2 regions of the Microbacterium sp. NPDC056052 genome follow, and region 2 is predicted to be linked to the other one. Evidence: predicted binding sites of a transcription regulator. Region 2 holds the regulator's gene; the other holds the start of a gene.
What was found. The regulator HspR, encoded in region 2, represses chaperone genes until heat shock. The targets are predictions, from matches to a motif close to AAGTTGAGTCNNNNNGACTCAACTT.

Region 1: ACFC1J_RS17185 (ATP-dependent Clp protease ATP-binding subunit) is a predicted target of HspR. The motif match lies at 9,241-9,265, and genes of this name have one in related genera.

The regions. Positions count from the first base shown of each region.
Region 1 is NZ_JBHJWV010000009.1:157,500-172,361, reverse strand. Features, by position in the region: gene ACFC1J_RS17210 (ATP-dependent helicase) at 1-3,489, shown strand, start outside; gene ACFC1J_RS17205 (EI24 domain-containing protein) at 3,537-4,316, shown strand; gene ACFC1J_RS17200 (DNA-formamidopyrimidine glycosylase family protein) at 4,309-5,082, shown strand; gene ACFC1J_RS17195 (transferase) at 5,184-5,591, shown strand; gene ACFC1J_RS17190 (LysR substrate-binding domain-containing protein) at 5,679-6,452, shown strand; gene ACFC1J_RS17185 (ATP-dependent Clp protease ATP-binding subunit) at 6,671-9,226, opposite strand; gene ACFC1J_RS17180 (GMP synthase) at 9,346-10,074, shown strand; gene ACFC1J_RS17175 (glutaminase) at 10,219-10,704, opposite strand; gene ACFC1J_RS17170 (DoxX family protein) at 10,795-11,271, opposite strand; gene purU (formyltetrahydrofolate deformylase) at 11,579-12,430, shown strand; gene ACFC1J_RS17160 (NAD(P)H-dependent flavin oxidoreductase) at 12,488-13,528, opposite strand; gene ACFC1J_RS17155 (DMT family transporter) at 13,570-14,502, opposite strand; gene ACFC1J_RS17150 (alcohol dehydrogenase catalytic domain-containing protein) at 14,657-14,862, opposite strand, start outside.
Region 2 is NZ_JBHJWV010000002.1:51,517-66,378, reverse strand. Features, by position in the region: gene ACFC1J_RS04385 (ABC transporter ATP-binding protein) at 25-1,788, opposite strand; gene ACFC1J_RS04380 (ABC transporter transmembrane domain-containing protein) at 1,785-3,518, opposite strand; gene ACFC1J_RS04375 (DUF4185 domain-containing protein) at 3,667-4,770, opposite strand; gene ACFC1J_RS04370 (carbohydrate ABC transporter permease) at 4,800-5,711, opposite strand; gene ACFC1J_RS04365 (carbohydrate ABC transporter permease) at 5,711-6,637, opposite strand; gene ACFC1J_RS04360 (ABC transporter substrate-binding protein) at 6,721-8,091, opposite strand; gene ACFC1J_RS04355 (heat shock protein transcriptional repressor HspR) at 8,457-8,936, opposite strand; gene ACFC1J_RS04350 (DnaJ C-terminal domain-containing protein) at 9,141-10,127, opposite strand; gene grpE (nucleotide exchange factor GrpE) at 10,131-10,793, opposite strand; gene dnaK (molecular chaperone DnaK) at 10,793-12,652, opposite strand; gene ACFC1J_RS04335 (NIPSNAP family protein) at 12,834-13,160, opposite strand; gene ACFC1J_RS04330 (DUF3817 domain-containing protein) at 13,275-13,739, opposite strand; gene ACFC1J_RS04325 (serine protein kinase RIO) at 14,014-14,862, shown strand, end outside.

The DNA.
Region 1 (14,862 bases), on a different contig from region 2:
CGTGCAGGACACCAGGTCGGCGAGATCAGCCGTGCTTCGCTGTTCCCCAAGCATCGCGGCGACGTGCTGCACACCGCGATCGTCACCGAGCGCATGCTGGCGGGGCAGATCGAGGCGATCAGCGTCCCGCGGAACCCCCTCGACATCCTCGCGCAGCAGACCGTCGCCGCCTGCGCGCTCGAGCCGCTCGACGTCGAGCAGTGGTTCGACACCGTGCGCCGCAGCGCACCCTTCGCCGCGCTCCCCCGCTCGGCGTACGAGGCGACGCTCGACCTGCTCGCCGGGCGCTTCCCCTCGGACGAGTTCGCCGAGCTGCGCCCGCGTCTCGTCTGGGACCGCGACGCCGGCACGCTCACCGGGCGTCCCGGGGCGCAGCGGATCGCGGTCACGAGCGGCGGCACGATCCCCGACCGCGGGCTGTTCGGCGTGTTCGTCGCCGGCGAGACGACCGGCGCCCGCGTCGGCGAACTCGACGAGGAGATGGTCTACGAATCGCGGGTCGGCGACGTGTTCACGCTCGGCACCACGAGCTGGCGGATCGCCGAGATCACGCACGACCGGGTCAACGTGATCCCGGCCTACGGGCAGCCGGGCAAGGTGCCGTTCTGGCACGGTGACGGCCTGGGCCGCCCGTTCGAGCTGGGTGAGGCGCTCGGCGTCTTCAACCGCGAGGTGCAGGGCGCGACGCCCGAGAAGGCCAGAGAGCGACTCAGCGCGGCAGGCCTCGACGACCGCGCGCAGGCGAACCTGCTCGCGCACCTGAACGAGCAGAAGGAGTCGACGGGCACGCTGCCCACCGACCGCACGCTGACCGTCGAGCGCAGCCGCGACGAGATCGGCGACTGGCGCGTGATCCTGCACTCCCCCTACGGGCAGATGGTCCACGCGCCGTGGGCCCTGGCCGTGAACGCCCGGATCCGCGAGCGTCTCGGCGTGGAGGGATCCGCGGTCGCGAGCGACGACGGCATCATCGTGCGCGTGCCGGACGCCGACGCGGAGCCGCCCGGCGCCGAGCTCTTCGTCTTCGAGCCCGACGAGCTCGAGCGGATCGTGACCGACGAGGTCGGCGGATCCGCACTGTTCGCCTCCCGCTTCCGCGAGTGCGCCGCGCGCGCCCTGCTCATGCCGCGGATGAACCCCCACCGGCGCACCCCGCTGTGGCAGCAGCGGCAGCGCTCGGCGCAGCTTCTCGAGGTCGCCCGCAAGCACCCGACGTTCCCGATCATCCTGGAGACGCTGCGCGAGGTGCTGCAGGACGTCTACGATCTGCCCTCGCTGCGGCGTCTCGCGACCGGCATCGCCGAGCGTCGCATCCGGCTCGTCGAGGTGCAGACCGCCCAGCCCTCGCCCTTCGCCCGCGACCTGCTGTTCGGCTACGTCGGCGCGTTCATGTACGAGGGCGACTCCCCGCTCGCGGAGCGCCGGGCCGCCGCGCTGTCGGTGGATCCCGCGTTGCTGGGCGAGCTGCTCGGCACGGTCGAGCTGCGGGAGCTCCTGGACCCGGAAGTCATCACCCAGTTCGAGCGCGAGGCGCAGAGGCTGGATCCGTCCCGCCGTGCGCGCGGCGTCGAGGGCGTCGCGGATCTGCTGCGCCTTCTCGGACCGCTCGACGCGGGCGAGGTCGCGGTGCGACTCGAACCCGATCCGGCTCCTGAGCGAGCGCAGCGAGACGAAGGACGCCCGGGGACCTCGGCGACCGAGGCCGCGGCTCACCTCACCGCACTGATCGACGCCCGCCGCGCGATCGAGGTCACGATCGGCGGCGTGCGCAGGGTCGCCGCGATCGAAGACGCGGGGCGACTCCGCGACGCCCTGGGCGTGCCGCTTCCCGTCGGGATCCCCGTGGCGTTCCTGGAGCCGGTCGCGGATCCGCTCGGCGACCTCGTGGCCCGCCATGCGCGCACGCACGGCCCGTTCCTCGGATCCGCCGTCGCCGCCCGTTTCGGGCTCGGATCGGCGATCGTGCGGCAGACGCTGCAGCGGCTCGAGGCCGACGGGCGCGTCACGAGCGGATACTTCCTGCCGGATCCGCCGAGCCCCGCCGAAGCCGGTCCCCGTGCGTCCGCGACCTCGGCGGGCCCTGATGAGACGGAGTGGTGCGACACCGAGGTGCTGCGGCGGCTGCGGATGCGTTCGCTCGCGGCCATCCGCGGCAGCGTCGAGCCGGTGGCGCCCACCGCGTTCGCGCGTTTCCTTCCGGAGTGGCAGCACCTCGCGCGGCCGCTCGAGGGCATCGACGGGGTCGCGACCGCGATCGAGCAGCTCGCCGGCGTGCCGATCCCGGCGAGCGCCTGGGAGTCGCTGGTCCTGCCGCAGCGCGTGCGCGACTACACCCCCGCCATGCTCGACGAGCTGACCAGCTCCGGCGAGGTCGTCTGGGCCGGTCACGGCGCGCTCCCCGGCCGCGACGGCTGGGTCTCCCTGCACCCCGCGGATCTCGCGCCGTTCACGGTGCCGTTCGCCGAAGAGGCGCCGGAGCCGGGATCCCTCGAAGCGCAGCTGCTCGCCGCGCTCGCCTCGGGCGGCGCGTACTTCGCCGCCCAGCTGCGCGAGACGATCGCGTCGCTCGAGCAGCCGACTCCGCCGGGAGGCGCCGCGAACGAGGCCTCCGTGGTCGAGGCGCTCTGGAACCTCGCGTGGTCGGGCCACGTCACGAACGACACCTTCGCGCCGATCCGTGCGCTTCTGAGCGGCGGCAACCAGGCGCACAAGGTCGCGCGCCGCGCCCCGCGCGCACGCACCTTCCGAGGCATGTCCCTCGCACGGCCGGCCTCCACGCCGCGCCCGCTCAACGTCGGAGGGCGCTGGTCGCTGCTGCCGGAGGCGGAGACGGATCCGGCCCGGCGCGCCACGGTCTCCGCGGGTCTGCTGCTGGACCGCTACGGCGTCGTCACGCGGGGATCCGTGCAGTCGGAGGGCCTGCCGGGCGGCTTCGCCCAGACCTACCGGGTGCTCGCGGGGTTCGAGGAGGCGGGGCACTGCCGGCGCGGCTACGTGATCGAGAAGCTCGGCGCGGCCCAGTTCGCCGCCTCCGCCACGATCGACCGCCTCCGCACCTTCGCCGGGCTCGCCGATCCCCCTCCGCGGACCGCGCGCACGCTGGCCGCGACCGACCCCGCCAACCCGTACGGGGCGGCGCTCGGCTGGCCGCGGCGGGACGGGGCCGACACGGCCGCAGGTGCGGTCTCGCACCGGCCGGGTCGCAAGGCCGGGGCCCTGGTCGTGCTGGTCGACGGCGCCCTCGCGCTCTACCTCGAGCGCGGCGGGAAGAGCGTGCTCGCGTTCACGGACGACGAGGACGAGCTGCGCGCCGCGACCGTCGACCTGGCGGCGACCGCGAAGGCGCGGCGGCTGGAGACGCTCACGGTTGAGAAGGTGAACGGCGACGGGATGTACGGCACGACCGGCGGTTCCGCGCTCGGACGGCTGCTGCAGGAGGCCGGATTCGTCGCCACTCCGCGCGGCTACACGCTGCGGAAGACGCTGTGATCCGAGCCGGATCCGCGACGGCCCGGCAGGACGCATACCCTGGTGGCATGATCCGTGAGTTCGCCGCGGGATTCGGCACCCTGGTGCGCGGATTCGGTCTCTGGCGCACGCACCCGCGCCTGCTCGCGCTCGGACTCATCCCCGCCGCGATCAGCTTCGCCGTGCTCGCGGCGGCGCTGATCCCACTGGGCTTCTCGCTCGGCACGATCACGACCTGGATGACGCCGTTCGCCGACGGATGGATCGCCGGGTGGCGCGACGCGCTGCGCATCGCGCTCGGCATCGTGCTCTTCGTCGCGGCCGCGGTGCTGTCCGGATTGGTGTTCACCGCACTCACGCTGACGATCGGCGACCCGTTCTACCAGCGCATCTGGCGAGGGGTGGAGCGATCGCTGGGAGGGGCGGAGCCGACCGGAGAGACCGGCTTCTGGAGCACCGTCGGCGAGGGCCTGCGCCTGATCCTGCTCGGCGCTCTCGTCGCCCTGCTCACCCTGCTCCTGGGTTTCATCCCGCTCGTGGGCGGTGTGTTCGCGACCGTGGTCGGGGTGCTGCTGTCGGGCCGGCTGCTCGCGCGGGAGCTGACCGGACGCGCCTTCGACGCCCGCGGCCTCGACCACGCCGCCCGGATGCGTCTGCTGGGCGCAGGGCGCGCACGAGTGCTCGGCTTCGGCGTCGCCACCCAGCTCTGCTTCATGGTCCCGCTCGGCGCGATCATCACGATGCCCGCCGCCGTCGCCGGATCCACGATGCTGGCCCGCGCCCTGACCGATCACGCCGGCGTCGACGGATCCGGAAGCCCTGCCGGAGAGGCGTCGGCGCATGCCTGAGGGCGACACCGTCTACCGCGCAGCGCATCGCCTCGACGATGCGCTGCGCGACGGCGTCGTCACCCGCTTCGACCTGCGGGTGCCGGAGCTCGCGACCGCCGACCTCACCGGATCCGTCGTGCACGCCGTGGTTCCGCGCGGCAAGCACATCCTGATGAGGATCGGCGACTCGACGCTCCGCTCGCATCTGCGCATGGACGGCGCCTGGCACCTGTACCGCCCCGGCGAGCGCTGGCGGGCACCCGGATACACCGCCCGCGCGATCGTGAGCACCGCGGACGCGGAGGCGGTGGGCTTCGATGTCTCGATGCTGGCGCTCGTCCCGACCGCGCAGGAGGACACGCTCCTCGCGCACCTCGGACCGGATCCGCTGGGCGCCGACTGGGACCTCGCGGAAGCGGCGCGGCGCCTCGGCGCCGACCGACGCCCGATCCACGTCGCACTGCTCGATCAGCGCAACGTGGCGGGGTTCGGCAACGAGTACGCCGCAGAGCTGCTGTTCCTGCGCGGGGTGCGCCCCACGACGCCCGCGACCGAGGTCGACGTCACCGCCCTGCTGGAGCTCGGGGCGCGCACGATCCTCGCCAACCGCGATCGCCTCGACCGCACCTTCACGGGCATCGCTCAACGGGGCCGCACGACCTGGGTCTACGGACGGGCGCATCGTATGTGCCGGCGCTGCGGCGCGCTCATCGAGAGCGGCGAGCTCGGGGCGGATCCGACCGAGGAGCGCCGCACCTTCTGGTGCCCCCGCTGTCAGCGCTGACCCGCGTGCCCGACACGCGCGAAGTGCGTGCACGGGAATAGATCCGCCATCGTCACGGTTGCAGATGTATCCGGGGAAAGTCCCGGGCACGGGAGGTTTTCGTGGGCAAGAACTACGTCGACATCGAGGACGGCCAGGGCGGCACGCTGCGCTATCGCAAGCACGCCAACGGCCGCGGCCTTATCGCGCACGGTGCCAAGGTGCACCCGCAGGCGGTCGTGGAAGCGGGCGCCTACGTCGAACCGCGCGCGAAGGTCGGGGCCGGAGCGCGCGTCGCGCGCGGGGCCTGGATCGAACCCGACGCGGTCGTGGGCGTGAACGCCCGGATCGAGGCCCATGCCCATATCGGGCAGGGGGCCGTGATCGGGGACGGCGCGAGCATCGGCGTCCGCACCGAGGTCGGGGCCGGAGCGCACATCGCGCGCGGCGCCCGCATCGGGGACGACGAGATCATCGCCGCCGGCATGACGCTGGACACCGACCGCAAGGGGCTCTGGCTCGCCGCCTGAGCGGCGCGGCTTTCCGCTCGCCGCCTGGCGGCGCTGCGACGCCGTCGGCGCAGGGGATCTCGAGCACCCGCCGGGTACGCTGAACCCATGAGCAGACGAGGCGCATCCGGACGCAAGCCCGCGGTGCGCTCTGCGAAGGGCGGCGCTCGCAGCACGGCCGGCGGTCCGGCCGCCAAGGGCAAGAACGGCGGGAAGCCCGCCGGGAAGTCCGCATCGCGCGGCAAGAAGGCGGAGAAGGTCGTCTTCGACGCCCCGACCACGGTCGATGAACCCCGCACCCTGCGCCTCGGCGCCGTGCCCGGCGCGACCCCGGGACGCTGGATCGACACCTGGAAGGAGCGGATGCCGCTGGTCGCGCTCGAACTCGTGCCGATCCCGTTCGCCGCACAGCGCACCGCCCTGACCGAGGGCATCGTCGACCTCGCGCTCGTGCGCGCGCCGTTCGACAAGGACGGCATGCACGCGATCCCGCTCTACGAGGAGCTCCCCGTGGTGATCGCCGGGGCCGAGTCGCATCTGCTCGCCGCCGAGGAGCTCTCCCCCGCAGACCTGGAGGGAGAGACGCTGCTCACCACGCGCGAGGACGTGCTGGGCGACCTCGACCTTCCGACCGTCCCGTCTCGGATCCCTCCGCTCGAAACGCTCCAGGATGCCGTCGAGACCGTCGCCTCGGGCGTCGGAATACTCGTCGCGCCGATGTCGCTGGCGCGCCTGCATCACCGCAAGGACGTCGACTACCGGATCCTCCGCGAAGCACCGGTCTCCCCGGTGCTGCTGGCCTGGCCGGCCGCTGCCACGACGTCCGACATCGAGGCCTTCGTCGGCGTCGTGCGAGGCCGCCGCGCCACGTCGTCCCGCTGAGTCGGCGCGCACCGGGTCATCCCGGGGTCGTCGAGCGAGCAGGCGAGATCCGGTCGTTGAGCGAGAAGGGCCGCAGGCCCAGCGAGCACCCGGTCGTTGAGCGAGCAGGGCCGCAGGCCCAGCGAGACGAAACGCGGCGCCCTCTCGAGAGCACCGCGTTTCGTCTCCGTCGCCTGCGGCGTCTTCGCTCACCGACCGGGTGAGGACGGCCGGTGGGGTCAGGCCGCCTGCGCCATCTCCGCGGTCGCGGTGACGCGCAGCACGTCGCCGGACGCGTCCACGACCACGCGCCCGCCGTCGCCCAGCTCGCCCGAGACGAACAGATCCGCGATGCGGTCGTCCACCTCGCGCTGGATCAGGCGGCGCAGCGGTCGCGCCCCGTACTCCGGCTCGTAGCCGTGCTCGCCGAGCCACGCCACGGCCGCGTCGGTGACGTCCAGCGTCACGTCGCGGCCCGCAAGGCGCCGAGACGTGGCCTGCAGCAGGAGCCGCACGATGCGGCCCAGCTCGTCGCGGCTGAGCTTCTGGAACAGCACGATCTCGTCGATGCGGTTCAGGAACTCCGGCCGCATGGCCTCACGGAGCTTGCCCATCACCCGCGCCCGCAGGTCCTCCTGCGAGGCGAACCCGTTGGCGGACCCGTCCTGCGAGGCGACGAAACCGAGCGCACCGGAGCGCGATGCGAGGAACTCGGACCCGATGTTCGACGTCATCACGATCACCGTGTTGCGGAAGTCGACCGTGCGCCCCTGACCGTCGGTGAGGCGGCCGTCGTCGAGCACCTGCAGCAGCAGGTTGAACACGTCGGGGTGCGCCTTCTCGATCTCGTCGAACAGCACGATCGCGTAGGGGTTGCGCCGTACGCGCTCGGTCAGCTGCCCCGCCTCGTCGTAGCCGACGTATCCCGGAGGGGCGCCGACGAGCCGCGACACCGTGTGCCGCTCACCGAACTCGCTCATGTCGAAGCGGATGACGGCCGTCTCGTCGTCGGACAGGCGGTCGGCGAGCGCCTTCGCCAGCTCGGTCTTGCCGACGCCGGTCGGACCGAGGAACAGGAAGGATCCGACGGGCCGACGGGCGTCGCCCATGCCGGTGCGGCTGCGGCGCACGGCCCGCGCCACGGCGGCGACCGCGTCGTCCTGCCCGATCACGCGGGCGTGCAGGTCGGACTCGAGGTCCGCCAGGCGCTCGCGCTCGCTCTCGGAGACGCGGCTGACCGGGATCCCGGTCGCGCGCGCGATCACCGCGGCGATCTCCGACTCCCCGACGACCGCGGGCTCGGCGTCCGCCCGGCTCGCGGTGGCGCCGGCGTCGTCGATCCGGGCCTGCACCGCGGCGATCTCGTCGCGGATCCGCGAGGCCTCCTCATAATGCTCGGCGCCGACCGCGGCGTTCTTGCGCGCCTCGAGGTCGGCGAGCTCCGCGAACAGCGCCGCCACGTCGGTCACGATGCCGAGACGCAGCCGCAGCCGCGCACCGGCCTGGTCGATGAGGTCGATCGCCTTGTCCGGCAGCACCCGGTCGGGCAGGTACCGCGCGCTCAGCTCGACGGCGGCACGGATCGCGTCGTCGGTGTAGGCGACCACGTGGTGCTGCTCGTACGCGGGCTTGAGCCCTTCGAGGATGCGCACCGCGTCCTCGATCGAGGGCTCGGCGACCTTCACGGGCTGGAAGCGGCGCTCGAGGGCCGGATCCTTCTCGATCCGGCGGTACTCGGCGAGCGTGGTCGCGCCGACCAGGTGCAGGTCGCCCCGCGCGAGGCGCGGCTTCAGGATGTTGCCGGCGTCCATGCCGCCGCCCTCCCCGGATCCGCCCGCGCCGACGACCGTGTGCACCTCGTCGATGAAGACGATGATCTCGCCCTTGTGCGCGGCGATCTCGTCCATGGTCTTGGTCAGACGCTCCTCGAAGTCGCCACGGTAGCGGGTGCCCGCGAGCATCGCCGGCAGGTCGAGGGCCACGACACGGCGGTCCTTGAGCTGCGCGGGCACGGCGCCGTCGACGATCGCGCGGGCCAGGCCCTCGACGATCGCGGTCTTGCCGACGCCGGCCTCGCCGATCAGCACCGGGTTGTTCTTGGTGCGGCGGCTGAGGATCTCGATGGTCTGCTCGATCTCGGAGGCGCGGCCGATCACGGGGTCGAGCGCGCCCTCGCGCGCACGCGCCGTGAGGTCGAGACCGAACTGGTCGAGCATCGGCGTCTCGGATCCGGACGATGCCACCGCGTCCTGGTCCTGGGCCGTGCCCGTGGGCATGGGCTCGCGCAGACCCTGGGTCAGGGCCTCGGCGGTGACGCCGGCGCGGGCGAGGATCTGCCCCGCGGGGGCGTCCTGCCCGAGCACGAGCGCGAAGAACACGTGCTCCGGCTCGATGTAGGTCGCACCCGACGAGCGCGCCACCTGGTAGGCGTGGAACAGCGCGCGGCTGGCGCTCGGTGTGATGGTCGCGGCATCGACGTCGGAGGGCTCGCCCGGAGCGGGCAGACGGGTGTCGACGGCGTCGACGATCGCCCGCGGGGTCACCCCGATGTTGCGGATCGCCTGGTCGACCGCGTCGTCCTCGACGATCGTGCGGAGGACGTGGAGCGCGTCGAGCTCGGTCTGGCCGCGCTCGAGCGCGAAGCGGCCGGCGCGTTGCAGGATGCGCTGGGTGCGCACGGTGAGGAACCGGCTGAGGTCGATCGACCGGGTCTGCCGGGCCTGCTCACCGGCGAGGTAGCGGGCGAGGAACTCGTCGAACGAGCCCGAACCCGCATCGGTGAAGTCGTTGGGCATTTCGCTTCCTCTCAAACTTGAGCGTTGTGCTGTCAACTTCAACGCGTGCGGGTTCGACGGATATTCCCGACCATTGCATCGGACTTCGACCGCCGCCGCCGCTCGCCTAGAATCCAGGGATGGCCTCGCTTCTGTATGTCGGCGTGCGCCCTGAGCTGGATGCGGCGACGGCGGAGCGCGCATCCTTCCGTGTCGCCCTCGGCGTCGACGCCGACGCACTCGACCGCATCGACCTCACCACCAGGGCGCTGCCCGAGGATGTCTTCGACCGCTACGCCGGCCTCGTGATCGGCGGCTCCCCGTTCAACGTCACCGATGTCCGCAAGTCCGAGACGCAGCGCCGCGTCGAGGCGGATCTGGAGCGGATCGCCGAGCGCGCGATCGACGGCGCCACGACCGCGTTCTTCACCTGCTTCGGGATCGGCGTGGTCACGCGCCTCCTCGGCGGCGAGGTCGGCATGGACACCCCGGAGGAGGCGACCGCGGCCGAGATCCGCTGCACGACGGACGCCGCGGCGGATCCGCTGTTCGGTCCCGCAGGAACCGTGTTCCACGCCTTCACGGCGCACAAGGAGGGCTCGGCCGAGGTGCCGCCCGGGGCCGTGCTGCTCGCCGGCAACGACACCTGCCCCGTGCAGGCGTACCGCGTGGGCGCCGATCTGTACGCGACGCAGTTCCACCCCGAGCCGTCCCCGCGCGACTTCGCCGACCGGATGGTGTTCTACCGCACCACCGGATACTTCGACCCGGACGCGTTCCACACGGTGCAGGAGGCCGTGCTCGGATCCGTCGTGACCGAGCCGGCCCGCATCCTGCACCGCTTCGGCGAGCGCGCCCTGACCCGCTGACCCCGCTGCCCCCGCAGGATCCACTGACCGCGAGACTCCCACTGGGCGACGAGACTGCGCGTCTGGCGTGCAGTCTCGTCGCGGAGATGGAGTCTCGCGGACAAGGGGGGCGGATCAGGGACGGGCGCGTCAGGGGTGGGCGCGTCAGGGGTGGGCGGCGCGCAGGAGGGCGATCCGGTCGTCGAGGTAGGAGGAGAGGGGCATCGGGGCGCCGGATGCGGACCAGCGCACCGACGGGATGCCGTCCACGAGGGTGAGCGGACCGGACGAGCCGCCGGCCGACACGGCGGCGACGTCGATCGGGGTCCACCCGACGTGCACCGTCTCGCCGTCGGCGAAGCCGCCGCGCGAGGCCTCCGCCCGGCGCTCGGCCCTGGCACGCGCCGATTCCGCCGCGTAACCCCGGCGCACCGGCGCGGCGGCGCGCAGCACCTCGGCCGTGGCGAACACGGCGTCATCCGCGATCAGGAGCGCGCCGACATGCCAGGCGGATCCGGCGCGCACGATGCGCGGCGCCCGCCATCGCGAGGTCTTCTCGCGCCCGAGCGCCTCCTGCGGCAGCCCGGCGAGGGCATCGCGCGCCCCGTCCAGGAGCACCGCTAGGGGGGCATGCGGTTCGGAGGAGGTCACGGATCCAGGCTATGCCCGCGCGACGCCGACCCCGCCCTCCCGCGCAACGGAAGCAAGGCCAGAACCGGCCCGAGAGGCTTGGTCGGAGGCTCAGCTCGGCTGTGCGTTCGTCGGCCGAACGGCACGCCTTCTCTGCCAGCCCTGGAACAGCACGGCATCGAGGGAGAGCCTTCCCGCGCCGGCGAGCACGAGCGCGAGGCACATCGCGATGATGAGCATGTTGATCTCCCATCCCCCGGTGGCCGTCTCGGCGAAGAAGCCGTGCGGCCCGTTGTACAGCGCGATCGCACCGGCCATGTCGATTGCGATGGCCGCGGCGGCCCAGCGAGTGAAGAGGCCGAGGCCGAGGCCGATCGCACCCCCGAATTCCGCCAACCCGACAAACAGCGCCCACATCGGACCGGGGTTCGCTCCGAGCGACGCCAAGAACGCGCCTGTCCCGGCCACACCTCCTCCGCCGAATGCTCCGAAGAGCTTCTGCGCGCCATGGACGAAGAAATCGATGAGCAGACCGAGCCGCAGGAGCAGGAGCGCGACATCAGTCCAGGCGGAAGTTCTGGCGTTCATGGTCGAGACGACCTCTCTCATCATCGTTGATGGACGGAGTCCGCATATCGGAGGTGACCACAGCATCGACGGAGGAACACCTGCCGATCAATGAGCGGTCCGTCCCTCTGCGCGCAGGCGCAAATCTCCTGCACGCCTGGGCAACTCCGCGCGCGCTCCCCGTCTGATCTGCCGGACATCGCGGTGGTGGCGGCCGAGCCGCGCCCGGCGCGCCTTCGGATCGGTTCGGTTCCGACTGTCGACGATTCGCCTCGCGCGCCGGGGCGCGGCAGAATCGACGGACACCCCGCTTGCAAGGAGACCTGTCATGGCGCAGCCCGACACCGCACGACTGCTCATCGCCTGCGACGATCAGCCAGGGATCGTCGCCGCCGTGGCCGGAGTGCTCGCCGCGCACGGGGCGAACATCATCTCGCTCGACCAGCACTCCACCGACGCCGCCGGCGGGCGCTTCTTCCAGCGCACGGTGCTCCACCGCGACGGGCTTTCCGCCGCGCGTCCCGCGCTCGAGGCGGACCTGGCCGCGGTCGCGGAGCGCTTCGGCATGGAGTGGTCGCTGCACGACGCGTCCAAGCGCAAGCGCGTGGCGATCTTCGTGTCCAAGTACGACCACTGCCTCATGGAGCTGCTCTGGCGCACGCAGCGGGGTCAGCTCGACATCGACGTCACCATGGTGGTCTCGAACCACCCGGATCTGGCGGAGTCGGTGCGCTCGTTCGGGGTGCCGTTCGTGCACATCCCGTCCGGAGACAAGGCCGAGATGGAGCGGCGCCAGCTCGAGCTGCTGCAGGGCAACGTGGATCTGGTCGTCCTCGCGCGCTACATGCAGATCCTCACCGATGACTTCATCGAGGGCCTCGGCGCTCCGGTGATCAACATCCACCACTCGTTCCTGCCGGCCTTCATCGGCGCGAATCCGTACGCGAGGGCCAAGGACCGCGGCGTGAAGCTCATCGGCGCCACGGCGCACTACGCGACGGCGGACCTCGACGAGGGCCCGATCATCGAGCAGGATGTCACGCGCGTCACGCACGCCGAGTCGGCCTCGGAGCTGCAGAGCCGTGGCGCCGACGTAGAGCGCCTGGTGCTCGCGCGGGCCGTGCAGTGGCACGCCGACGACCGCGTCATCGTGCACGGCCGCTCGACCGTCATCCTCTGATCAGACCGTCGTCCTCTGACGGGACCGTTTCCGAGCGGCTCTCGGCAGAGGGGGAGCTCAGGCGGGCACTCCCGCCGCCAGCTCGGCGAACGCCTCCGCCGCGGTCTCGTAGTGGGCCAGCGGCGCCGACTGACCGAGCCACAGCGACTGCAGCTCGCCCTTGTTCTGCTGTCCTGCGGGGGCGCGGAAGCGTCCGGTGATCCAGTTCTGCGCCGGGAACGGCGCGATGGATCCGGCTGCTTCGATCTCGGCGACCACGCGGTTGCGGGCGCCGCGCGCGAGCCGGCCGCTCATGGCCCGCGTGAGCACGGCGCCCTCGGCGGGCGTCGCGCGGATCGCCGCCCTGTGCGCCTCGGTGGCCGCCGACTCCGCCGTGCCGAGGAAGGCCGTGCCCACCTGCACGCCCTGCGCGCCGAGCGCGAACGCGGCGGCGACCCCGCGCCGGTCCGAGATCCCGCCCGCGGCGATCACCGGCACGTCGACCGCGTCGACGACCTGCGGCAGCAGCGAGAACAGGCCGACGACCGAGTCCTCCGCCGGCCGCAGGAACGACACCCGGTGGCCCGCGGCCTCGGCACCGGTCGCGACGATCGCATCCACCCCGCCCTCCGCGAGGGCCTGCGCCTCGGCCACCGTCGTCGCGGTGCCGATCACGTTGATCCCCCTGCGGTGCGCGTCGTCGACGAGCGAGGCCGACGGCACCCCGAAGACGACGCTCAGCACGGCCGGCGCGGCCTCGATGACCGCAGCGAGCTGCTCGTCGAGCGGGGGCAGATATGCCTCGGGGCGGGCCGGAACCTCGGCGCCCACCTCGGCGAAGAACGGGGCGAGGGCCGCCGCGTATTCGTCGTGCTCGGCGCCGGGCTCGACCTCGTCGCCCCGGGGCAGCCAGATGTTGAGTCCGAACGGACGGCGCGTCGCGGCTCTGATCCCGGCAACGGTCGCGCGGATCCGCTCCGCGTCGTAGCCGTAGAGCCCGTAGGACCCGAGCCCTCCGGCCGCGCTCACCGCGGCGACGAGCGGAATCGAGCTGAGCCCGCCGAAGGGCCCGAGGACGACGGGGGTGCGGATGTCGAGGAGATCGGTCAGCGAGCTCATGATCCCGAGGCTACGCCCCGACGGTCATTCGGGGATGACGCTCAGTCGGGGACGACGGAGATGGATCCGGTCAGCGGCGAAGGCGGCTCCTCATCGGGGCGGGCGCCGCGACGACGACGCGCGCCCGCCGTGACGCCGATGCTCGCGATCACGACCAGCGCGATCGCGGCGAGCCGCACCGGCGAGGCGTGCTGCCCGAGCACGAGCAGCCCCGCGATCGTCGCGAAGACCGGCTCGAGGCTGAGGAGGATCCCGAACACCCGCTGCGGCAGGCGGCGGAGCGCCGCGAGCTCGAGGATGTACGGGATCACCGAGGCGAGCAGGGCCGTGAGCGCGGCGAGCCCCAGGACGCGCGGGTCCGCGACCGCGGTGACCGCGGCGGGCACGCCGAAGGGCAGCAGCAGCACCGCGGCCACGGCGAGCGCGACCGCCAGGCCCTCGGTTCCCGTCGTGAGCGCGCCGACGCGGGTGCTCATCCGGATGTACATGATCCAGAACCCTGCAGCGATGAGCGCGAACAGCACGCCCCAGGGATCCAGCGCCTCCGCGCCCGTGAGCCCATCGACCCCGAGCAGCGCCATGCCGAGCAAGGCGATCCCCACCCAGACGGCATCGGCGAGGCGCCGGGTGAGCACCGCGGCCAGCACGAGCGGTCCGAGGAACTCGATCGCGACCGCGGGCCCCAGGGGGATCCGGTCGATCGCGGCGTAGTAGGTGCCGTTCATCGCGGCGATCGAGACGCCGAAGAGGATCGCAGCGGTCCACTGCGCACGGTTCCACCGCCCGAGGCGCGGGCGCGCGATGAGGAGCACCACGATCGCGGCGATGAGCACGCGCAGTCCGGTGACGCCCCAGGACCCGAGCTCCGGGAAGATCGTCGTCGCAACGGCCGCGCCGAACGGCAGCGACAGGCAGGATCCGACAACCAGCAGCACGCCGAGAGCCGGCTGCTGCCGCGGTTCCTGAGAGTTCACCCCTCCAGCCTGGCATGGCTCGGGTGAACGTGTGGCCACCGGCCATGTCCCGATTCTGGCTGACTTCGAGGCGGATTGCCCGCCGGAATCGGGACATGGTGGGGCGCAAAGTGGGACATGGCGGGCATGAAGTGGGACACGGTTACCCGCGCCCTCAGCGCGGGGTGAGCCCGACCCGCAGAGGCGCCCCGGGAGCGGCCGCCTGCACGAGGGCGGCGTCCACCGCGGCGAGCGGATGCACGGCGCCCACGGCGTCGGCGAACGGATGCGCGCGTCCGCGGCCCGCCATGAAGGCGGCCGCGGCATGCAGCTCTGCCCCGGTGTAGTTGTGCACACCCGCCACGCTCACGAGTCCCCGGA
Region 2 (14,862 bases):
CGAGCCTGGTGTCCCACCGACACGTCAGCGACTGTCGGAGCGGGCGCCGTCATTGCGCCAGAGCGCCCAGAGACGCGCGTAGACCCCGCCCGCTTCGACCAGTTCGTCGTGGGATCCGAGTTCCACGATCCGCCCGTCGTCCACGACTGCGATCCGGTCGGCGTCGTACGCCGTGTACAGGCGGTGCGCGATCGCGATCACCGTGCGCCCCTGCATGGTCGCCGCCAGCGCGGCCTCGAGATCGCGCGCCGCGGTCGGATCCATCGCGCTCGTCGCCTCGTCCAGGATGATCGTGTGCGGATCCGCGAGCAGCACGCGCGCGAGCGCCAGCTGCTGCTCCTGCGCGCCGGTGAGCGGATGTCCACCGGAGCCGACCGGGGTGTCCCAGCCGTCATCGAGGGCGTCGACCCACTCGAGCGCCCCCATGGTGCGGAGCGCATCGCGGACCTCGCCCTCGTCGGCGCCGCCCCGCGCGAGCCGCACGTTCTCCAGGATCGTCGTGGCGAAGATGTGACTCTCCTGCGACACCAGCATGATCTCGCGACGCCGGCGATCCAGCCCGATCGTGCCCGCATCCACGCCCCCGATGAGCACACGTCCGCCGGTCGGCGCGTCGATCCCCGCGAAGAGACGTGCGAGGGTCGACTTCCCCGCTCCGGAGGGACCCACGAGGGTGAGTCGCTCTCCCGGGATCACCTGCAGCGTCACGCCGTGCACGACGTCGTGCCCTTCGCGATAGGCGAAGCGCACGTCGCGCAGCTCGACGTCCTTCGTCGACGGCACGGCCGAGGAATCCGTGAGCTCGGCACCGGCCTCACCGACTCCGAGGATCCGCGCGAACGAGACGAAGCCCTTCTGCAGCTCATCGGTCCAGCCGATCAGCGCCTCGAGCGGCGCGACCAGCGCGGACGCGAAGAGGGTGACGCTCACGACCGTGCCGATGGAGACCTGGCCCTGTGAAGCGAGCCAGCCGCCCCAGGCCAGTGACGCGAAGACCGGGATCGCGAAGGCGAGGTTCGTCCAGGGCAGCATCACCTGACGCAGCCGGATCCGCGCGTACCAGGCGATGCCGATGTCCGCGAGCGCCACCTGCATCGAACGGTCCCGCGCCTCGGCGATCCCCAGAGCCTCCACCGTCCGCGCTCCCGTCGCCGTCTCATTGATCGAGGCGAAGATCGGACCCCAGCTCGCGCCAAGTCTCTCGTAGACACCGCCGGCCCGGCGGATGAACCAGCGCATGACCGGCACGAGGATCGGCACGCTGAGCAGGTAGACCGGGGCGATCATCGGAGAGGTCAGCACGGCGGCGGCCAGCGTGAGGATCACCGTGATCCCCGCGATCAGCGACTCCGGAAGCGCGCGACGAACGGTGTCCGACACCGCGGAGATGTCCTGCGTCGTGCGCGCGACGAGGTCCCCGGTGCCGCCCCTCTCGAGCACGCCGATCGGCAGGGCGAGCGCGTTCGCCAGGAACTCCTCCCGCAGCTGAGCGAAGACATGCTCGCCCGCGACGTAGGCCAGCCTGCTCGCGCTCAGCACGAGGATGCCCTGCGCGAGCGCGCAGCCCAGCATCCCGCCGCAGTAGAGCGCCAGCTCACCCGCGTCTGCGCCCGCCGTCAGACGATCGATGAGCAGTCCCATCAGCCGCGGCGGGGCGAGCCCGGCCACCGCCGCCACGGCGAACAGGGCGATCACCGCGATGAACGCCGCCCGCCGCCCGCGCCAGATGGCGCGCAACGCGGCGTACACGTGCCGGCGTCCGGCCGTCGGCAGAGCGGAGCCGCTCATCGTTCCACCCCCTCGGCGCGCATCACGAGTGCGCGGTACTCCGGGTGGCTCTCGAGCAGACCCGAGTGCGTGCCGTCCGCGACGATGCGGTCGCCGACGATGAGCACGACGCGCGCGGCGAGGGCGAGCACGAGCGGGCTCGTCGTCACGATCATCGTGCTGCGCCCTCGACGATGCGAACGGATCCCCGATGACATCCGCTCCTCCGTCGGAGCGTCCACCGACGAGGTGGGATCGTGCATCACCAGCAGCTCGGGCTCGGCGAGAAGGGCGCGCGCCGCGCCGAGTCGCTGGCGCTGACCGCCCGAGAACTCGACGCCCCGTTCGCCGACCAGCACGTCGAGGCCACCGGGGACCGACTTCACGATGTCGGAGGCGTCCACCGCTGCGACGGCGGCGAGGACGGCGTCGTCGCCATGGCGGCCCCAGGGATCGAGCACCTCGCGCAGCGTGCCGCTGAAGAGGAACGGCACAGGGTCCGACACGACGATCCGCTCCCGCACCGCGGCGATGTCCCAGTCCTCAAGGCGACGACCGCGCAGCAGGACGGATGCCTCCCCGTCATCCGGAAGGAGACGGCCGACGCGGTCGACCAGTGCCCGCGCGCTGCCGCCCTCGGAGACCACAACGCCCAAGAGCTCCCCCTCGCGCACGACGAGCCCTGTGACGTCGTCGCGCAGCAGATCGCATCCTTCCGCCGCCGGCTCGGGTGCACTCCCCGATCCCGTTCCGTCCGTCCAGAGCGGCTGCAGAGCGAGCAGTCCGACGATGCGTCTCGCAGCCACCCGAGCGTCGACCGCGACCGTCATCGCCTGGTTGATGAGGGCGACCGGCAGCACCAGGAAGCCCGCGTAGCCGTAGAAGGCGACGAGCGCGCCCACCTGCAGCTGCCCCTGGCTCACGAGGACCGCTCCGACCCAGGTCAGCCCCGCGACGAAGAGTCCGGGGATGAGCAGGTTCAGCGCTTCCGCCGCCGCTCGCGGCAGAGCGAGGCGGATCCCCGCGACGCGGAGTTCGGCGGAGCGCTCGCGGTAGCGCCCGAGGAAGCGCTGCTCTCCGCCGACACCGCGGAGCACGCGCAGGCCCTTCACGCTGTCCAGCGCGACCGCGTTCATCGCCTCTCGCGCACCCCACGCGATCTCGCTGCGAGCGTTGAGTGTGCGCACCAGCAGGAACGACGCAGCGGAGAACAGCGGCACGCCCACGATCACGAAGAGACCCAGCATCACGGAATCCCGCAGCAGCAGCACCGACACCGTGACGAACGCCACAAGCGCGGAGGTGATGGATCCCACGTTGATCGGAAGGAACGTGGCGCTCCACGACTCCGCCGCCATCGTGACGACCGCGCCCGGGGCCAGCGCCTGCTCCGCGGCGATCGTCACGCGCGAGGTCGATCGCGCGAGCACCATCTCGAGCCGGGAATAGGCGCGGGCGAAGTTGATGGATCCCGCCCTGTCCCTGAGTCCCTGGATCAGGGAGTGCTGCAGCTGCAGCCACACCACGACACCCAGCCAGCGCAGGAAGGCGCCGTAGTCCCCCGCGACGAGCCCCTCGTCGACCGCCCGACCGATCGCCCAGGGCGTGAGGGCGAGACCGAGCAGCCAGATCACATCGCACACGACGCCCTGCAGCACGGTCGTCCACTGCATGCGGATGAGCCAGGCGAGGAACCCCACCGGGGTCACGCGGGCCGGCGGCGGAACGTACTTCTCGGGAAGGGCGATCATCGCCCGTCTCCTCTCGCAGCGGGAACAGAGTCATCGACCGCGTGCACACGGCACGGCGGTCGGGAGGATCACGAGGATCCGTGGAGGCTCTGCTCAACGGCGCATGTCGCCACCCTAGCCGCTTTCGTGCGAAATCGATATCACCGATTCAGGCGAGACCCTGGATCCGGAACTGCTCGACGTGATAGACGCTGTTGTTCCCCGTGTTCCACTGGCTCACACTCAGGTGCAGGTCCGACAGCGTCGAACCGGGCAGGATGTACCCGCCGTAGAGCTGAGCGACATGGGTCGCGTCCTCCGCACCCCAGTCACCGCCCCACAGCAACGTGGTCTTGGCGGCCGTGTAGAGGTTGTCGGTCGGCGTGTTCACGATCATCGCGTCGATCCGGTAGGCGTCGGCGTTGAACCACGTCAGGATCCACTTGCCGCCGAGCGGCCGCAGGCACATCTCGCCGAACTTGCCCGGCAGCACCTCCGTGGCCGGGTTCCCCCAGCCCCAGGCGCCGTTCGCGAAGCCCCAGGGCTGGTACGCCGACAGGGAGGTCATGCTGTTCTGCGGCACCCGGTAGAGCACGATGCCCTTGTCTCGCTGGAAGCCGGTGCCGTAGATGTAGACGTAGCCGTCGTTGCCCTGCCCCCAGGTGATGCACTGGAAGCGCCCGTCGGCCATGTCGGCCGGGAATTTCAATCCCGTGTGCTGCCAGCTCGCCCCGGAGTCGTCGGACTGCCACAGCTCCGTCCAGCGCACCGCGCCGAAGGTCGGCCCGTTCACGATCGCGTGCAGGTACATCCGTGAGCCGATCGTGATGACGTCGGAGGGGATCACGGTCTCGTAGTACGCGTCGTGCGGGTAGTACCAGAGCTGCGGCGCCGTGACCTGCGTGTTCGCGCCCGCGCCCGCCGCCCCGTCGAACACGATCCCGGAGACGAGGTTCGCCGTCGAGGAGTACAGCGCGACCGGGGAGCGCCAGTTCGTACCGCCCACCGCATCGGCCCAGGTGTCCCCGAACACGAAGAGCAGCCGCCCGTCCGGGGTGCGGGCGGGGATCCCGAGATCGGTCGCGCCGATCCCGTACTGGACACCGGCCTGGGTGCCGGCGAGCACGTTCATCCGGGTGACGGTGAGCCCGGCGGCTGCCGCGGGGCTCGCACCCAGCGCGGAGACGCCGAGCGCGGCCCCTGCCGCGAGCGCTCCCTGCAGCAGACCTCGGCGGGTCAGCCCGTGGGCGGGACGGATCACTTCTTCGGACATGGCCTTCTCCCCTTCGAGAACGCGGCCGGCTACTTGAGCCCAGCCATCTTGATGTTGCCGATGATCTGACGCTGGAAGATCAGGAACAGGATCACGACCGGCGCCGCGGCGAGCACGGATCCGGCCATGAGCAGGCCGAGCTCGCTCGAGCCGCGCCCGGTGCGGAACTCGGCGAGATACTGCTGCAGCACGAACTTCTCCGGTGACGTGATCGTCATGATCGGCCACACGTAGGAGTTCCAGTACGCGAGGAACGCGGTGATCCCCATCACGACGAACGGCGGCTTGGACAGCGGCAGGAAGATGCGCACGAAGATCCCGAACCGTCCGCAGCCGTCGAGCATCGCGGCCTCCTCGAGGCTCGCCGGGATGTTCAGGTAGAACTGCCGGATGAAGAACACCGAGGCAGCACTGGCGGCGCCCGGGAGCACGAGCACCGCGAGCGTGTCGAGCATCGCGAGCTTCGTCACCACGATGAAGCTCGTGAGCAGGATCGTCATCCCCGGGATGAACATGGTCGTGATGACGGCGACCCAGAGCGTCCGCTGGAACCGGAACTCGAGCCGGGCGAACGCATATGCGGCGAACGAGTTCACGGTGAGGCTGAGCACCGTGAACAGGATCGCCCCGAGGAAGGTCCAGCCGAGCGTGCGCAGGAACGTCTCGTCGCCCAGGATCTGCCCGTAGTTCTCCCAGTGCCACACCTCGGGGAAGAACTGGAAGGGCGTGCTCAGCACCTCGGTCTTCGCCTTGAAGCCGGCGATCACCATCCACGCGAGCGGGAACAGTGCGGCGAGCAGGAAGATCAGGCCCACCACGCCCTTGCCGACGAGCGCGGCCCAGCCGCCGAGGCCGTGCGGCATCGCGAGCCGACGGTGATCCTTGCCGTCCAGGACGATCCGGGTGGTCTCGGGCACGGTGCTCTGGCGCGTCGCGCTCATCAGTCGACCAGCCTCTCGGAGTTGATGAACTTGAACACGAGGGCCGACACGGATCCCAGCACCACGAACAGCAGCAGCGCCGCGGCGATCGAGTAGCCCACGTTCACGTCGTTGCGGAAGTGGTTGAAGATGAACAGGTTCGGCAGGGTGGTCGAGTCCAGCGGACCGCCCTGGGTCATCACGAGGGGCAGCTCGAACTGCTGGATGGCGGCCACGAAGCCCGTGATGAGCAGGTACAGGAACACGTTCTTCATCTGCGGCATCGTGATGTAGAAGGTCTTCTGCCACCATCCCGCGCCCTCCATCGCGGCCGCCTCGTAGTACTCCGTCGGGATGTCGACCATCGCGGCGACCATGATGAGCGAGGTCAGGCCCATGCCGAGCCAGACCGCCGGCACGGCGACGGAGAGCAGCGCCCAGGCCGGATCCCCGATCCAGGACACCGGGTCGATGTGGAAGGCGGCGAGCACGGCGTTCAGGATCCCGCCGTCGTACGCGTAGATCACCACGAAGATGATGGAGGCGATGACGCCGGAGATGATCGTGGGGATGTAGATGCTGACCTTGAGGATGGTCGCCAGCCGGCGGGACAGGGTCACCACGAGGCTCGCGAACAGGAACGCGAGCACGAGCATCGGGGGCACCGTCAGCAGGACGAACAGGAAGCCGCGGCCGATCGTGGCGACGAACAGCGGGTCCGTCAGGACGTCGGCGTAGTTCTTCCCGCCGACGAACTGTGGATCCTTGTAGAAGCTCCAGTCCTGGAACGACAGGAACCCCGCGTACACCGCCGGCCACGCGACGAAGACGCCGAGCAGGATCACCACGGGCGCGAGCATCAGGTAGGCGAGCTTCGTGTCGCGACTCCGGTACTTGGCGTGCCGGCTCTTGGCCGTGTGCCTGTCGTCGATCGCTTCGGTGGCCATCGTCTCTCCCCGTCGTTCTGAGGTGCTGGGCGCGGGCTGCGCGGTCGGGGACGGCCGCGCAGCGGTCCCCGACCGCGCCGTGCTCACTTCTTGGGAGCCTTGCCGGGCAGGTCCTGCGACTGGATGACCTTCTGGATCGCGGCATTCGCCGTGTTGATCGCGTCATCCGGCGAGGCTGCGCCCTTCATCACCGACTCCATCGCGGTGCCGACCGCGAGCGAGACGTCCCACGGGTAGGTGGGCTCGGAGATCGCGTCCGGTGCGATGTCGTTCGTGATGACGCTCGACCACGGCGCCTTGGCCGCGGCCTCGTCCTTGGCGACGGCGTCCTGCACCGTCTTGCGCACCGGAACCTTGGTGAACTGCGTGTTCACGAAGAAGGGCACGAGGTTCTGCGGATCGCCGGCGAGCGACCACTCCAGGAACTTCCCCGCGTCCTCGGCGTTCTTGGTCTTCGCGTCGATGACCCATTTGAAGTTGCCGAGCGTGGTGGCGGTGCGACCGTCGGCGTTCGAGGCGTTCGGGAAGGCGCCGATCCCGGTCTTGGCGAGCAGGTCGGGGTAGTCGGATCCGATCTCGGACATCATCCACGAGCCGGAGACCTTGAAGGCGACCTTCTTCTGGCCGAAGTCCTTGCCCTCGACGTAGGCGGCGAGCGCCTGCTTGGGCATGTAGCCCTTGTCCCACAGCTCCTTGTACTTCGACATCAGGTCGCGGTACCCGGCGTTGTCGATGTCCGGCGACTTCCAGTCGTCCGTCAGCGCGGTGTGCCCGGCGAAGTTGTACTGCTGGCCGACGGTCGACCAGGCGAAGGTGATGGCGTCGGATGCGGGCGAGATGCAGTACTGGCCCTGGGCGAGCGTCGGCTGGATCTTCGCGCAGTCGGCGAGCAGGTCGTCCCACGTGGCCGGAGCCTTGTCGGTGTCCACGCCCGCTTTGGAGAGCATGTCCTTGTTCCAGAACAGCACCGTCTGGGCCTCCTGCAGGAGCGGATACGCGTAGTAGGTTCCGCCGATCTCGGACACCGACTTCGCGGAGTCGATGATCTCGCCGAGCTTGGATTTGTCGACGACCTTACCGAGGTCGTACAGCTGCCCCGCGTTCACGGCGTCCTGGATGCTGCCGGAGTGCGTGTAGATGTCGGGGGCCTTACCCGCGGCCTGGGCGGCCTTCATCTTCTGGTCCCAGGCGTCGGCGGGGATCTCGGTGTCCTTGACGACGATCTTGTCCTGCGAGGCGTTGAACTTCTTGACGATGTCCTTGTACCAGGCGTTCTCCGGCGGGGTGAACGTGCGGTGCCAGAACTCGATCGTGGTCTTGCCACTCGAGTCCCCTCCGCCTCCGGCAGACTGGCCAGGAGTGCTCGAGCCGCAGCCTGCGAGCAGTCCAACCGCCGTGATGCCGCCCAGTGCGGCCATCACCACCCGGCGCGTGCGCTGTGTGTCCGTCTTCATGGGTTCCTCCTCGGGAACACGACTTCCTCGTCGATTCGGTGCTGGGTCCGGCACAGGGGGCCGGGTCCGCGGTCGCGCTGAGTCGGCATCGACCGGGCTGCACTCAGATTAGGCGAAATCGATTTCAGACACAAGACGATCTTCGTTGATTCAGGAAATCCGTGCGACCGGTTGCCGCTCTCGCTCCCTGCGGAACTCCGGGTTGCGCTTCGTGACCCTCGCTGCAACTCCTGGGATCGCCGTGCAGGAAATCGATTTCAGGCACGCTCGCCCTCCCCGCGGCGGGAGATGCGCACTGGGACGAACGTCCGAGAAAGACCCGGCGGACTGATCGCGGGCGCGCGGACGGCGCCCGCCTGCGGCGCTCAGCGCGCGCTGTCGTCCGGATCGTCGGCGAGGTCGTCGGGGTGATCCTGAGCACTCCCCCACGGCCGCCACAGCACGACCTCGGTGGAGCGGCGGATCCGGCGTCCGGACGGGACGGCCATGACGGATCCGGTCGTGCCCGCGGCGAAGACGCGCACGCCGGGGCGGTTGGCACGCTCCTCGCGCAGTGCGAGCTCGAGCTCGACCACACGGCGATGCAGTGTGCGCACCTCGTCCTCGAGGTCGAGCAGGCGCGCGATCGCGGGCAGGCTCATGCCCTCGCTGGACAGCTGGGCGACCTCGCGCAGCTGTTCGATGTCGCGCATCGAATAGCGGCGGGATCCGCCGCGGGTGCGTCCGGGCACGACGAGCCCGATCCGGTCGTACTGGCGCAGGGTCTGCGGGTGCATCCCCGCGAGCTCGGCCGCGACGGCGATCGCGAAGACCGGGGTGTCGGCGCTCATGCGCTCATCGGGCATGACGCACCTCCGGCACTGCCGTTCCGGTCGGGCGCCCTTCGTCTCGCTGCGCTCGCTCAGGGACCGACGAACCGGTTCCTGAAGCGGCTCGCTCAGGGACCGACGAACCGGTTCCTGAAGCGAGGCGCTCAGGGACCGACGAACCGGTTCCTGAGCGAGGAGCGCAGCGACGAGACGAAGGACGCTCAACGGCCGAGAGGCTCATCACGCCCGCGCCTTCGCCAGCAGCTCGGCGCGCGGGTTCTCCGCAGGCTCGGCGGCGCGGAAGCGCTCCAGCGCCTCGCGCGCGGCGTCGTCGAGGTGCGACGGCACGGCCACCTGGACCTCAGCGAGCAGGTCGCCGGTGCCCTTGGACGTCGTGACGCCTCGGCCCTTGACCCGCAGCACGCGACCGGACGGCGTACCCGGCGCGACCTTGAGCTTGACCGGATCGCCACCGAGCGTCGGCACCTCGATCGTGGCGCCGAGTGCCGCCTCGGTGAAGGTGATCGGCACGGTGACGCGCAGGTTGAGCCCGTCGCGGGTGAACACCGGATGCGGCTTCACAGCGACCTGCACCACGATGTCGCCGTTCTCCCCGCCGTCGGGCGAAGGCCGCCCGCGTCCGCGGAGACGGATCTTCTGCCCGTCCTTCACGCCGGCGGGGATCTTCACCTTGAGCGGCCGACCGTCCTCGCCCTGCAGCGTGACGGTCTCGCCCTGCACCGCGGTCGCGAACGACAGCGTCGTGCGGGCCGTGACGTCGGCGCCCTTCTGCGGGCCGCCGAAGCCCCGGTAGCCGCCGGACGGCTGACCGAAGCGCCCGGATCCGAAGGATCCGCCACCCTGGTTGAACATCGCGAAGATGTCGTCGAAGTCGCCCTGCTGGCCGCCACGGCCCCGGCCGAACGCGCTGAACACGTCCTCGAAGCCGCCGTTGCCGGCGCTCCCCGGAGCCGTGAAGCGCGCACCGCCGGCGCCCATCGCGCGGATCTGGTCGTACTCGGCGCGCTGCTCCGTGTCGGAGAGCACCGAGTACGCCTCGCTGATCTCCTTGAACTTCGCCTCCGCCGCGGCGTCGCCGGGGTTGGAGTCGGGGTGGTGCTTGCGCGCGAGCTTGCGGTAGGTCTTCTTCAGATCCGCCTCGGAGACGTCCTTCGAGACGCCGAGGGTCTTGTAGAAGTCCTTGTCGAACCAGTCCTGGCTAGCCATATGCTAAGCGGTCCCTGAGCCTGCCGAAGGGTCTGCGGGAACGGCGACGACGACCTTGGCGGGACGCAGTTCGACGTCGCCCAGGCGGTAGCCCACCTCGACGACCTCGAGCACGACGGCCTTCGCAACTCCCGGAGTGGGCTGCTGGAAGATCGCCTCGTGCTGCTGCGGGTCGAACTCGTCGCCCTTCTCGCCGTAGGAGATCACGCCGAGGCGCTCGACGACCGAACGGACCTTGTCGGCGATCGCGGCGAAGGGGGTCCCCTCCACCAGATCGCCGTGCGTGGCGGCGCGGTCGAGGTCGTCGAGCACGGGGAGCAGGCCCTTGGCGGCCTCGCCCTTCGCGCGCTGGATCTCGATGCCGCGCTGCTCCTCGGTGCGGCGGCGGTAGTTCGCGTACTCGGCCTGAAGGCGCTTGAGGTCGACGAGCAGCGTGTGCTCGGCGTCGTGGAGGGCTGCGTCCTCCACCGCGTCCTCGGCGAGCGCGTCGTCGTTCTGCGCGATGTTCAGGATGTCGTCGACCGTGAGCTCTTCGGCGTCCTGCGTGTCATCGGATCCTTCGACGGGCTCAGGGACCGGCCCGGGGCCGGACGCGTTCGCGTCCGACCCCTGACCGCCGACCTCACGGCCCTCTTCGGGCTCTTCGAAGTCCTTGGGATCCGTCATTACTTCTTCTCGTCCTCGTCGTCCACGACCTCGGCGTCCACGACGTCCTCATCGGACGCCGCGCTCTCGCCGGCGGGCGCGCCCTCGGAGGCTCCGGGGGCCGCGTCGGCCTGGGACTGCGCGTAGATCGCCTCGCCGAGCTTCGTCTGCGACTGGTTCAGCTTGTCGAACGCGGTCTTCACGGCCTCGTCGTCCTCGCCGGCCAGTGCGGTCTTGAGCGCGTCGACGTCGGCCTTGACCTCGGTCTTGACGTCCTCGGGGAGCTTGTCCTCGTTCTCCGAGATGAGCTTCTCGATCGAGTACGACAGCGTCTCGGCCTGGTTGCGGACCTCGGCCGACTCGCGGCGCTTCTTGTCCTCGGCGGCGTGCTCCTCGGCCTCGCGCACCATGCGGTCGATGTCGTCCTTCGAGAGCGACGAGCCGCCCGTGATGGTCATCGACTGCTCCTTGCCCGTGCCCTTGTCCTTGGCGGACACGTGCACGATGCCGTTCGCATCGATGTCGAAGGTGACCTCGACCTGCGGGATGCCGCGCGGAGCCGGCGCGATGCCGGTCAGCTCGAACGTGCCCAGCGGCTTGTTGTCGCGGGTGAACTCGCGCTCACCCTGGAAGACCTGGATCGCGACCGACGGCTGGTTGTCGTCGGCGGTCGTGAAGGTCTCGCTGCGCTTGGTCGGGATGGCGGTGTTGCGCTCGATGAGCTTGGTCATCATGCCGCCCTTGGTCTCGATGCCGAGGCTCAGCGGGGTGACGTCGATGAGGAGGACGTCTTTGCGCTCGCCCTTGAGGACACCGGCCTGCAGGGCGGCGCCGACGGCGACGACCTCGTCCGGGTTCACGCCCTTGTTGGCCTCCTTGCCGGTCTCGCGCTTGACGAGCTCGGCCACGGCGGGCATGCGGGTGGAACCGCCGACGAGCACGACGTGCGCGATGTCACCGACCTTGATGCCGGCCTCGCGGATGACGTCCTCGAAGGGCTTCTTGGTGCGGTCGAGCAGGTCCTTGGTGAGGTCCTCGAACTTCGCGCGGGTGATCGTCTCGCTCAGCGACACGGGGCCGTTCTCGGTGAGCGACAGGTACGGCAGGTTGACGCTGGTCGACGTCGAGGAGCTGAGCTCCTTCTTCGCCTGCTCCGCGGCCTCCTTGAGGCGCTGCAGCGCGATCTTGTCGCCCGAGACGTCGACGCCGGTCGAGTCCTTGAACTGCTTGATCAGGTAGTCGACGAGACGCTGGTCCCAGTCGTCGCCGCCGAGGCGGTTGTCACCGGCGGTGGAGCGCACCTGGATGGTGGAGAAGTCGTCGTCCTTGCCCACCTCGAGCAACGAGACGTCGAACGTGCCGCCACCGAGGTCGAAGACGAGGATGAGCTCGTCCTCCTTGCCCTTGTCGAGGCCGTAGGCGAGGGCCGCGGCGGTCGGCTCGTTGATGATGCGCAGGACGTTGAGGCCCGAGATCTCGCCGGCCTCCTTGGTGGCCTGACGCTCGGCGTCGTTGAAGTACGCCGGGACGGTGATGACCGCGTCGGTCACGGTGTCGCCCAGGTACGCCTCGGCGTCACGCTTGAGCTTCTGCAGGATGCGCGCGGAGATCTCCTGCGGCGTCCACTTCTTGCCGTCCACGTCGAACGACCAGTCGGTGCCCATGTGGCGCTTGACCGATGCGATCGTGCGGTCCACGTTGGTGACGGCCTGGCGCTTCGCGGTCTCGCCGACGAGCACCTCCCCGTCCTTGGTGAAGGCGACCACCGAGGGGGTGGTCCGGAAGCCTTCGGCGTTGGCGATGACCTTGGGCTCGCCGCCCTCGAGGACGCTGACGACGGAGTTCGTCGTACCGAGGTCGATACCGACAGCACGTGCCATTTGTTTTCTCCTTCAGTCGGAAGTTTCTGGGAAAGTCTGCGCGATCCCCTGTTCCACCGGAGAAGATCCCTGCGAAACCTGAGTCGCGATGACTCAAGGGTACGCTCGACGTCAAGAGTTGTCAACAAACTTGATACCAGTCGGCTCAAGTTTGGTGATGGGGCTCGGATCCTCTCGGAACTCAGGATCCGAGCGCGTCGACCGTCGCGTCGTCCAGCGTGAGGACGACCTCCTGATAGGAGGCGATCATCGCCAGCACCTCCTCGCGGTAACCCTCCCGCCAGAGCGCGCTGCCGTAGAAGCGGTCCTCCTGCTCGTCCCGATGGACGGTCGAGTCGAACGCACGCATGAGGACGTACGACACGTCGTCATGCTCGCTCGCGCCGTAGCGCACCACGCGGATCCCCTGATCGGCGAGCATCGGCATGACCTTCGTGCGGAAGAGGTCGTGGAAGCCCTCACGGGCACCGGGATGCAGGACGTAGGAGCGGATCTCGAGCACGGTCATGACGACTCCGGAAGAGGACGGCGGGCGCGGATGACCGCCATCCTCGCACGGCACCCCGTGCCCGATCCAGACTCTTCCGCGCGCGATCCAGACTCCTCCACGGTCGGACTGCGGTCAGTGGCCCCCGCCGGGAGGGCCGATCAGCAGCAGCACCGCGAAGAGCGCGGCGACCGCGGCGACGATGAGCAGCGCGAGCACCCACGGACGGTGCAGGAACCAGCGCATCGCGCGGTCGTACCAGGCGGCGTCGCGCGGGTCCTCGGTCTGCTCCAGACGCCAGTCGCCGGCGAGGCGGCCGCTGCGGTGCAGCCAGATCTCGGCGGGGATCGTGGCGTAGGGCACGATCGCGCTCGCGATCGCGAGGATCGCGACGCCGACGCCCCAGCGCTGGTGGAACGCGAGCAGCACCGCCGTAGCGCCGTAGGAGAGGAAGACGAAGCCGTGGATGGATCCTGCGATCGTCACGAGCACCGGCGGCAGACCCGTGGCGCGGCCGATCAGTGCGCCGATCAGCAGGGTCCAGGTGATGGCCTCCGCGATCGCGAGCACGCGGAAAAGGCGGGCGGGAGTGGTGAACACGTCTCTCCTCGGGTCGGGTCCCCTCCAGCGTAGGGATCGGGAACCGCCCGTCGCCTCCCGCCGGCCTCCACCTTTCGATGGGTCTTCGGGATTCTCCGCGAGGGCTTCCGCGCGAGCGCCACGGCCCCGTAGACTCGGCGGGCACCGGGAACGCCCCGGGATCCGAGGGAAGGAGCTGACGATGAACGTCTCTGTTGTCGCGCCCTTCGCCGACCTTCTTCCCTGAGGCCGCCCGCCCGATCCCTTCGCGAGCGGCCCCGACCCGGAGCTTCTCGTGATCCCTTCCTCCGCATCCTCGGATGCTTCTGATTCCCTGTTCCTCTCCGCCGCCGATGACGACGACCTCGGCCTTTCCTTCGCCGATGTCGAACTCGGCGAAGGCCAGCGCTGGACCACCTGGCCCGCCGCGACGCCGACCGAACGCGGCCCGCAACCACGCCCCGACTGGGTCGTGACCTCAGCCGGCGCGGTCGACACCGAGCTCGGCATCCTCAAGACCGGCAAGGAGGCCGATGTCTTCCTCCTCGAGCGCGCTGTGCCGGGCGATCCCGGCCAGCGCACGCTCCTCGCCGCCAAGCGCTACCGCGGCACGGAGCACCGCTCGTTCCACCGCTCCGCCGTGTACACCGAGGGCCGGCGCACGCGGAACTCCCGCGACGCCCGCGCGCTCGCGAAGAAGTCGGAGCACGGCCGCGGGGTCGCCGCCGCGCAGTGGTCGCTGGCCGAATTCGAGGCCCTGCGCCGGATGTGGGAGCTCGGCGCCCCCGTGCCCTATCCGGTGCAGGTGAGCGGCACCGAGGTGCTCATGGAGTTCATCGGATCCGCCGACGGCGCCGCGGCACCCCGGCTCGCGCAGGTGCGGCACGATCCGGAGATGCTCCCCGATCTGTTCGCGCAGGTCACCGCACTCATGCGAACCTTCGCCAGGGCCGGGGTCGCGCACGGCGACCTGTCCCCGTACAACCTGCTCGTCCAGGACGGCCGTGTGATCGTGATCGACCTGCCGCAGATCGTGGACACGGTCGCGAACCCGCAGGGTCTGGATCTGCTGCACCGCGACTGCGTCAACGTGTGCGACTGGTTCGCCCGACAGCGCCTCGACGTCGACGCCGAAGAGCTCTTC